2 regions of the Bradyrhizobium centrosematis genome follow, and region 2 is predicted to be linked to the other one. Evidence: riboswitches for the same ligand, from Rfam matches in the RefSeq annotation. Region 2 holds a riboswitch; the other holds the start of a gene.
What was found. Region 2 has a riboswitch for S-adenosylmethionine ahead of P6U31_RS04895 (homoserine O-acetyltransferase). Riboswitches for the same ligand answer to the same signal wherever they lie in the genome.

Region 1 (5,089 bases), 1.3 Mb from region 2:
GGCCACCGCGCGCCAACGCTGCCATTGAGCTTCCTGCGCGGGATCTGATGCGGTGGTCATGTTTGCTCCCGATCGTTCTTTCGATCGAGTGTGTCACCGCCCCCTTTGGCAAGCAACATGACGTCCATGCAGGGCGCTCTGCACGAGCGCTCGCCAATTCCGCATCACGAAGTTTGCGGCGGCGCCTTGGCCGCGCGCTCTCGCTCGACCCGATCGGTGACGTCGCGCGCCATCGCGACAGATCCGAGAATGCCGCCGCTGGAATCCCGCACCAGGGCGAAGGTCATCTCGATGTAGAGCTTGCGTCCGCTCTTGTGCAGCGCGCGGGTCAGCGTCGGCTTGCCCGCAAGCTTCATCGTGCCGCTCGCGAGCGCAGCTTCAAACCCCTTCCAGTGCGCGGCGCGCAGATGCTCGGGAATGATCAGATCGAGATTCTGGCCGAGTGCCTCCGCCGCGGAGAAGCCGAACAGGGCCGTCGCTGCACGGTTCCATCGCATGATCGTGCCGGAGCGATCCGAATAGATCAGTGCATCCGCGACGTCTTCGGCGATCTTTGCGTCGAGCTCGGATGGGTTGGTCATCTCGTCACCTCGCAGGTAGCCCCGTTGGCTCCATTCGGGCTACGCGATATCGCTACACCCGGAAATGCTTCGATAGTTTGAGGCCCTGGGCCTGGTAGTTCGAGCCGATACGCTGGCCGTACATCGCGTCGGGACGGGCCAGCATCTTCTCGTAGACGAGGCGGCCGACGATCTGGCCGTGCTCCAGGATGAACGGCACTTCGCGCGAGCGCACTTCCAGCACGGCGCGCGATCCTAGCCCGCCGGCGCCGGCGTAGCCGAAGCCAGGATCGAAGAATCCGGCATAATGCACGCGGAATTCGCCGACCAGGGGATCGAACGGCACCATCTCCGCGGCGTAGTCGGGTGGCACCTGCACGGCTTCCTTGGAAGCGAGGATATAGAATTCGCCGGGATCGAGGATCAGGCTGCCGTCGGGACGGGCCGAAATCGGCTCCCAGAAATCCTCCACAGCATAGCCGGAGCGGCGATCGACGTCGACGACCCCGGTGTGGCGCTTGGCGCGGTAGCCGACAAAACCGTTCGCCTTCTCGCCGGAGAGATCGACCGAGACGGCAACGCCGCCGGACAGATCGGCATCGTCGATGTCGACGAGACGCTCGGCGGCATGCAGCGCATCGAGCTCGTCGGCATTGAGGATGGCATCGCCGGTGCGGAAGCGGACCTGGCTGAGGCGCGAGCCTTCGCGCACCAGCACCGGAAACGTCTTCGGACTGATCTCGGCATAGAGCGGACCGTGATAGCCGGCGCCGATCATGTCGAAGCGGCGGGTGCCGTCGGCGATCACACGGGTGAAGACGTCGAGCCGGCCGGTCGAGCTCTTCGGATTGGCGGCCGCGACGATCTCCGGCGGCAGCGCCAGGCTTTCCAGCAGCGGCACGATGTACACGCAGTTGGTCTCCAACACCGCGCCGTCGGCGAGGCTGAACTCGTGCAGCTTCAACTCGTCGATGCGCTCGGCGACGGTGGCGCCAGGACCGGGGAGGAAGCTGGCGCGGACGCGATAGGCGATGTCGCCGAGGCGCAGATCGAGGCTGGCCGGCTGGATCTGGCTCTCGACGAAGTCGTAGGCGGGCAGGATGAGCCCCGCCTCCGCCATCGCCGCGATCATGCGGTCGGGCAGGATACCATTGGCGTCGGGCGCGACCGTGAACGTCAACCGGGGATCCTCATCAGGGGCCAAATGCATCCGGACATGCGGGAAATACAAGTCTTTTACGGCTATCCGATGGACGCCTTGACGGAAAGGGCATTGCAGAATATGAGCATCACTTATCCCGTGGTGATTTGAGCCGGCCGGCTTGCAGCCACGTTAAATAAGTCGCTAAACAGGCCGGGGACCTCTGTGATCCCGGCCCGTGGAGATATCCAGGCCGGTTTTTTTGTGACCGTTTTCGACGAAGCGGTCATGTCGGAGGTACCTATGTCGAAGTCGACCGCCAACTACCGTCCCGAAACCCGCCTGGTCCATTCCGGCACCCTGCGCTCGCAATATGGCGAGACGTCGGAGGCGCTGTTCCTGACGCAGGGCTACGTCTACAACAGCGCCGAGGAATGCGAGGCGCGGTTCAAGGGCGAGGATCCGGGCTTCATCTATTCGCGCTACTCCAATCCCACCATCGCGATGTTCGAGCGCCGCATGATCGAGCTCGAGGGTGCCGAAGCGGCGCGCTCGGCGGCGACCGGCATGGCCGCGGTGACGACCGCGATCCTGGCACCGCTGAGGGCCGGCGATCACGTGGTCGCCTCGCGCGCGCTGTTCGGCTCGTGCCTCTACGTCATTCAGGACCTGCTCCCGCGCTACGGCATCGAGACCACGCTGGTCGACGGGCTCGACCTCGACCAATGGCAGCGCGCACTGCGGCCGAACACCAAGACGTTCTTCCTGGAGAGTCCGACCAATCCGACGCTGGATGTGCTCGATATCCCCGGCATCGCCGAGATTGCACACAAAGGCGGCGCGCGGCTCGTCGTCGACAACGTGTTCGCAACGCCGATCTGGCAGAGCCCGCTGGCGCTCGGGGCCGATGTCGTGGTCTATTCCGCGACCAAGCATATCGACGGCCAGGGCCGCTGCCTCGGCGGCATCATCCTGTCGTCGGAAGCCTTCATCGCCGAGCACATCCACAATTTCATGCGCCAGACCGGCCCGTCGATCTCGCCGTTCAACGCCTGGGTTCTGCTCAAGGGCCTGGAGACGCTCGGCGTGCGCGTGCGCGCGCAAACCGACACGGCCGCACGCGTCGCCGAGGTGCTGGCGAGCCATCCGAAGATCTCGCGGCTGGTCTATCCAGGCCGTGCTGATCATCCGCAAGCGGCATTGGTGAAAAAGCAGATGCGCGGCGGCTCAACGCTGGTCGGCTTCGAAGTCAAGGGTGGCAAGCAGGCCGCATTCCGCGTGCTCAACGAGCTCAAGCTTGCGAAAATCTCGAACAATCTCGGCGACGCCAAGAGCCTCGTCACCCATCCGGCGACCACGACGCATCAGCGCCTGAAGCCGGAAGACCGCGCCGCGCTCGGCATCAGCGAGGGCTTCATCCGCTTCTCCGCGGGGCTCGAGCACGCCGACGATCTGATCGAGGATCTGACCGCTGCGCTGGAGAAGGCGTGATCTTCTTACCCTTCCCTGGAGGGCTACCGCATATGAGAGTGATGTCGCGTGTGGCGCATCCTTCGAGACGCCCGCCGTTGGCGGGCCCTTAGGATGAGGACCGAGTGCGTTTCGCTGGTTTCGAGGGCTCCGATGCCGCTTAGCCTCATCCTGAGGAGACCGCTGAAAGCGGTCGTCTCGAAGGACGAGGCGTGCGCTCAGCTCGTGCAAAGAGCCACATGCGATTCCCCTGCCCTCCAGGGGAGGGTGAATCAAACTACATCGGCCGATACGTTCTCACGTCAGCAGGCACGTTCACGCCGATCTTGATCTGACCGACGGAGCGGATGATGTCGTCGCCGAGCAGTTGGGCGAAGCAGGCATAGCCCCAATCGTTCATGTGCAGGCCGTCGGCGATGACGAAGCTCTCGACCGGAATCGACTGGTTCTCGTGCCAGTCGCGCATCACCTCGAAGCGCGGGAAGATGCCGACGTGACGAAGCTCGGCGACCTTGCCGAGCAGCTTGATCATCTTGCCGGCGCTCTCCTTGCGCTGGTTGACGGCCGGCGAATATTGCGGATCGACCAGCACGATATCGGCACCGCCGGCGGCCTGGATGCGGCTAATGCCGTCCTCGACCAGTTTGGCGGTGTCGCCGGGATCGAGGTTGCGCAGCACGGCATTGGTGCCGACCTGCCAGATCACGAGATCCGGATGCACGTCGATCACCTGCGTCTGCAGGCGCCTCATCATCTCGGGCGCATCCTCGCCGCCGACGCCGGCATTGATGACGGTGATGTCAGCAGTCGGGTAGTGACGCCGCAGCTGCGCGGCGAGGCGGTTCGGATAGTTGAACTCCGGCGAGCTCGCGCCGAATCCTGCCGTGGACGACGAACCGAACGCGACGATGACGACGGGCTGGCCGGCGACGAGCTTGCTTGCGACATGCGGCAGCGAGCCCATCGCCGTCGAGCCGCCCTTCGGCGGCAGGCAAGGCACGCGGCTGAAGATGTCGGCGGCGGACTTCGCGACCTCCTTCACCTTGTCGATGGCGCGCGACGTGGCGCCGCGCTGCTCGGACGACCTTGCCGCGACGGTGGTCTGGGAGGACGCAGCGGGCGCGGGATCAGCCGACTGGGCAGGTGCGGGGCTCGGCTGTGCGGCTGGCGTCTGCGCATGCGAGGCCGGCGTCAGCAACAGCAGCGCCGCCATAGCGGGCGCAGCCAGCCATGACGTCAGGCAAAAAGGGCGGAGAGAACTCATTAACGCTAGACCTCAATTTTGCTGCTGGGCCGGCTCCAGATGGGCAGCGTCGATCACGAACTGTGCCAACGCCCGGCCAAGGCAATCATGGACCTGCTTCGCCAGCTCGGGCCCGCGGGACGGGCTGAACAGGTCGAATTGGCCCTGATCATTCCACTGCCGCATGATCGCGAAACGATCGAACAGCGGGATGTCGTGCTCCTGCGCCACGACGCGCATATTATCGAGAAAAGGCTGCGCCGAGATCATGGTTTCGGTGCGCGGGCTGTACTGCAAATTCATCAAGACGACGTCGGCCCCTGCCTTTTGCAGCGCAGCAACCCCGCCGGTCACGGCGCCACGAAATTCGTCGGGATCGATGGATCGGATAGCATCCACGGTCCCGGTCTGCCAGATGACCAAAGTAGGCGTTTTTGCTTCCATCAGCTTAACGAAGGTGGAGGCGGTCTCCTCTGCCGTTTTCTTGCTCTGTATTTCTACGGAGACGTGCACCGATTCCGAAGGCGGCAGCTTCTCCTTGAGGATCGCCTCCATGCGGGCCGGATAGGAGCTGCCCTCCGAGGACGGAATCGTGGTCGAGCGGCTGCCGATCACCAGGATATCGAGCGGTTTGCCAGCCTTGATCGCGTCGGCAACCTTGGGCAGCTGGCTTTC
Region 2 (5,089 bases):
CGCTGGGCTCCGCCGAGGTCGCAAAGGTCACGCGCGAGGCGCCGAGCCGGATTCCCTTCCTGGTGAAGGACCCGCGCGGGCATGCGGATTTCTATGCTGCGTTGGCACGGCACGACGCCAAGGGCTCGGCGCGCACGATGCGCGGCTTCCAGGGCGGCCGCCCCTCGATCTACACGATGACCGACGCGATCAAGGGCGTCGCGACGCCAGCACTGATCATCTGCGGCGACGAGGACGATCCCTGCATCGGGCCGAGCCTGTTCTTGAAGAAGCACCTGCCCGCAGCCGGACTGGCGATGTTTCCGAAGTCCGGTCACGTGCTCAATCTCGAGGAGCCAGCGCTGTTCAACGCGAGCGTGGAGCGGTTCGTGACGTTGGTGGAAGCGGGGCGTTGGCCGGTGCGGGATCCGCGGTCGCTCGCTGTCGGTTAGCCAGTCGTTCCGGGATGGTCCGAAGGACCAGACCCGGAACCTCGAGATTCCGGGTTCGCTCTTCGAGCGCCCCGGAATGACGCCTCCGGGGTCACTTCCCCTCGCCTCTGCTCAGCAGAAACACCGCCTGCTCGCCGAACATGTTCCACACCCACCAGGGCAGGTTCAGCGGGACCGGGCGGCCGTAGAGATCGAGCGCCACCGAGCGCTCCATCTTGACGTTGATCTCGTCACACAGCTGCACGAAATCCTTGATGGTGCAGAAGTGGATGTTGGCGGTGTCGTACCAGGTCGCCGGCAGGTTCTCGGTGCGCGGCATGTGGCCGCCGATCAGGAGCTGGAGCCGCATCTTCCAGAAGCCGAAATTCGGGAACGAGACGATGGCGCGGCGTCCGATGCGCAGCAGATTCTCCAGCACCACGCGCGGCTGTCGCGTCGCCTGTAGCGTCTGCGACAGGATCACGTAGTCGAACGCATCATCGGGATAATTGACGAGGTCGGTGTCCGCATCGCCCTGCACCACCGCAAGGCCCTTGGCGACGCAGCGGTTGACGCCCTCCCGCGACAGCTCGATGCCGCGGCCATCGATGCCGCGGGTCTCCAGCAGCTGAAGCAGATCGCCCTCGCCGCAGCCGACGTCGAGCACCTTGGAGCCGGGCTTGACCATGTCGGCGACCAGGAGATGGTCGGCGCGATACTGACCGGAGGGCCCGGTCGCAAGACCGCCGAGCGGCAGCACTTCCTGTACGCTCATCGCTCGCCGCCCTTCTTGCCCGTGAGCCCACGCGCCTTGCCCGCCGATTGCAGGAAGGCGCGGGAGATGTCGAAGAATTCGGGCACGTCGAGCAGGAAGGCGTCATGGCCGCGATCGGTCTCGATCTCGGCGAACGACACCCGCGCGCTCGATGCATTCAGCGCGTGCACCAGGGCGCGCGATTCCGAGGTCGGAAACAGCCAGTCGCTGGTGAAGGAGACCACGCAGAATCGGGTCGCAATTCCCGCGAACGCCTTTGCCAGCACGCCACCATGGTCGGCGGCGATGTCGAAATAGTCCATCGCGCGCGTCAGATAGAGATAGGAGTTGGCATCGAAACGCTCGACGAAGGAAGAACCCTGGTAGCGCAGATAGGATTCGACCTGGAAGTCGGCATCGAACGAGAAGGTCGGCAACTCGCGGTCCTGCATGCGCCGGCCGAACTTGCGATGCAAGGCCGCGTCCGAGAGATAGGTGATGTGTGCCGCCATCCGTGCCACCGCGAGCCCGCGATGCGGATGGATGCCGCGATCGGCATAGCCACCACCGTGCCAGTCGGGATCGGCCATCACGGCCTGGCGGCCGAGCTCGTGGAAGGCGATGTTCTGCGCCGAGTGCCGCGTCGCGCAGGCGATCGCCAGCGCGGAGAACACGCGGGCCGGATAGGCGGCAGTCCATTGCAGCACCTGCATGCCGCCCATCGAGCCACCGACGACCGCAAATAGCGTGTCGATGCCGAGCCGGTCGATCAGCATGGCCTGCGCCCGCACCATGTCGGGAATGGTGATGACGGGAAAATCCAGGCCCCAGACCTTGCCGGTGGCGGGATTGATCGAGGCCGGCCCGGTCGAGCCCATGCAGCCGCCGATCACGTTCGAGCAGATGATGAAGTAGTGCTTGGGATCGATGGGTCGGCCAGGACCGACCAGCGTCTCCCACCAGCCCGGCTTGCCGGTGACGGGATGCACGTTGGCGACATGCTGGTCGCCGGTCAGCGCATGGCAGATCAGCACCGCGTTGGAGCGATCGGCGTTGAGCTCGCCATAGGTCTGGTAGGCAATCTGGAACGGGGTGAGATCGACGCCGCAATCGAGCCGCAGCGGCTGCTCGGTGCCGAAATGCGCGACCTGCGAGCTCGGATGATCCACCTCATGCGATCGCTCATCAGCACTGATCGCAGGACTGGGTATCGACTTGACGCCAACCATCTGACCATCGACCTCGTTTGCGATCAACGCGTGACCGCCACTTGCATCAGGCCATGAAAAACCCGGCCTGAACGATAGGTTCGGCCGGGATCGGAAGCGTCCCCGGCCTGTTTAGCGAGTTTTTTAACGTGGCTGCAAGCCGGCCGGCTCAAATGACCACGGAACAGGCAAAAGCTACCGTCTTGGGCGGTTTTCGTCAAGTCGCGGCCCGGATCGGCCCAATTCGCCTTTGTCGCGTCGCCCGCAAAGCACGTCATTTCTCTTTGCTTTCGCCGCCCCGACTGCCTAATCAGGACATCCCCTCGAAACCATCGCAGTCAGATATGTCCCAACGTCCGCCCGCGCCACCATCGCTCCAGGAACTGCGCAAGGAGATCGACGCGATCGACGAGGGGATGCATCGCCTGTTGATGCAGCGCGGCGACATCATCGACCGCTTGATCCAGGTGAAGCAGACCCAGGAAGTCGGCTCGGCGTTCCGTCCGGCACGCGAGGCCGCCATGATGCGCGAGATCGTGCAGCGTCATCGCGGCATCCTGCCGCTCGACACGGTCGAGAGCATCTGGCGCGTCATCATCTCGACCTTCACCTATGTGCAGGCGCCGTTCTCGGTGCATGCCGACATCTCGGTGAGCGAGCCGGCGATGCGCGATTCCGCGCGCTTTCATTTCGGCTTCACCGTGCCTTACGTCGCGCATTTCAGCGCGCAGGCCGCGGTCGAGGCGGTGGCGAAATCCAAGGGCGATCTGGCGCTGGTCTCGGCGACCTCGAGCCGCACGCCGTGGTGGCTGGAGCTGGAAGCCGACGGTGCGCCCAAGATCATCGCACGGATGCCGTTTGTCGAGCGCGCCGACCATCCGGCCGCACTGCCGGTGTTCGCGATCTCGCGCGTCGCCGACAGCGCCCTGGTGACGGAGGTCGAGACCTTCAGCGTGCGCGTCTCCGGATGGAACGCCGAGGTCGCGCGCGCCCTGTCGCCGCTCGCCGAGATCGTGGCGGTGCCCGATACCGCCTTCGACGGCGCGGCGCTGCTGGTCTCGGTCACGAGCGCGACCAGCATCGACAAAATCAAAGCTGCCCTGATCGAGGCGGGGGCCTCGGTGCGCTCCACGGCCCTCGTCGGCAGCCACGCAACACGCTATACGGTGCCCCCGACCGGGGCGAAATCGTAAGTCGCGCGCCGCCCCGCCATTTTCGGAGTTCAAGATGTCCCGCCCCGTGCCGAATCCCGGCATTCTCGATATTGCGCCCTACACGCCCGGCAAGAGCCCGGTCGCCGAGCCGGGCCGCAAGGTGTTCAAGCTCTCCGCCAACGAGACGCCGTTCGGGCCCTCGCCCAAGGCGATCGAAGCCTTCAAGCGCGTCGCGGATCATCTGGAAGACTATCCGGAAGGCACCTCGCGCGTGCTGCGCGAGGCGATCGGCCGTTCGTTCGGACTCGACCCCAACCGCATCATCTGCGGCGCCGGGTCGGACGAAATCCTCAATCTGCTTGCGCACACTTATCTCAGCCACGGCGACGAGGCGATCTCGACCACGCACGGCTTTTTGGTCTACCCGATCGCAACCATGGCGGTCGGCGCCAAAAACGTCATCGCTCCCGAGAAGAACCTCACCTGCGACGTCGACGCCATCCTGAAGGCGGTGACGCCGAAGACCAAGCTGGTCTGGCTCGCCAACCCCAACAATCCGACCGGGACCTATGTGCCGTTCGACGAGGTCAAGCGGCTGCGCGCCGGCCTGCCGTCGCACGTGCTCCTGGTGCTGGATGCCGCCTATTGCGACTACGTTTCTCGTAACGACTATGAAATGGGGATCGAGCTCGTCGCCACCACCGAGAACACGGTGGTGACGCACACCTTCTCCAAGATCCACGGTCTCGCTGCGCTGCGCATCGGCTGGATGTTCGGCCCCGAGCACATCATCGACGCCGTCAACCGCATCCGCGGCCCCTTCAACGTGTCGACGCCGGCGATGTACGCCGCCGTCGCCGCGATCGAGGACACCGCGCATCAGGCGATGTCGAAGCAGTTCACCGAGACCTGGCGCAACTGGCTCACCGAGGAGATCGGCAAGCTCGGGCTGAAGGTGACGCCGAGCGTCGCCAATTTCGTGCTGATCCATTTCCCGACCGACAAGGGCAGGACCGCTGACGACGCCGACGCCTTCCTCACCAAGCGCGGCCTCGTGCTGCGCGGCTTAAAGAACTACGGCCTGCCGCATTCGCTGCGCATGACCATCGGCACCGAGGAGGCCAACCGCCTCGTGGTCGACGCCTTGCGCGACTTCATGGCCGGCAGATGAGCAGCGCGCCGCACTTCCAGCGCGTCGCGCTGATCGGCTTCGGCCTGATCGGCGGCTCGATCGCGCGTGCTGCGAAGCTCCAGGGGCTGGCCGGCGAGATCGTCACCACCGCGCGCTCGGAGAAGACGCGCGCGCGCGTCGCCGAGCTCGGCATCGTCGATGAGGTGGTGGCGACCAATGCCGAAGCGGTGAAGGATGCCGATCTCGTCATCCTCTGCATTCCCGTCGGCGCCTGCGGCCCCGTGGCGCAGGAGATCGCGCCGCACCTGAAGCCCGGCGCTGTCATCTCCGACGTCGGCTCGGTCAAGGGCGCGGTGGTCAGGGACATGGCGCCGCATCTGCCGAAATCGGTTCATTTCGTGCCGGCGCATCCCGTCGCCGGCACCGAGCAT

Region 1: linked by a shared signal. The riboswitch ahead of P6U31_RS34540 (O-succinylhomoserine sulfhydrylase) and the one ahead of P6U31_RS04895 (homoserine O-acetyltransferase) in region 2 are both predicted to bind S-adenosylmethionine.

Annotation. Positions count from the first base shown of each region.
Region 1 is NZ_CP120703.1:7,313,153-7,318,241, forward strand. Features, by position in the region: gene P6U31_RS34525 (hypothetical protein) at 1-60, opposite strand, end outside; gene P6U31_RS34530 (PAS domain S-box protein) at 165-581, opposite strand; gene P6U31_RS34535 (2'-deoxycytidine 5'-triphosphate deaminase) at 634-1,770, opposite strand; SAM riboswitch at 1,851-1,930, shown strand; gene P6U31_RS34540 (O-succinylhomoserine sulfhydrylase) at 2,005-3,192, shown strand; gene P6U31_RS34545 (SGNH/GDSL hydrolase family protein) at 3,449-4,435, opposite strand; gene P6U31_RS34550 (SGNH/GDSL hydrolase family protein) at 4,448-5,089, opposite strand, start outside.
Region 2 is NZ_CP120703.1:1,026,420-1,031,508, reverse strand. Features, by position in the region: gene P6U31_RS04905 (alpha/beta fold hydrolase) at 1-431, shown strand, start outside; gene metW (methionine biosynthesis protein MetW) at 523-1,185, opposite strand; gene P6U31_RS04895 (homoserine O-acetyltransferase) at 1,182-2,393, opposite strand; SAM riboswitch at 2,484-2,563, opposite strand; gene P6U31_RS04890 (chorismate mutase) at 2,717-3,565, shown strand; gene hisC (histidinol-phosphate transaminase) at 3,600-4,697, shown strand; gene P6U31_RS04880 (prephenate/arogenate dehydrogenase family protein) at 4,694-5,089, shown strand, end outside.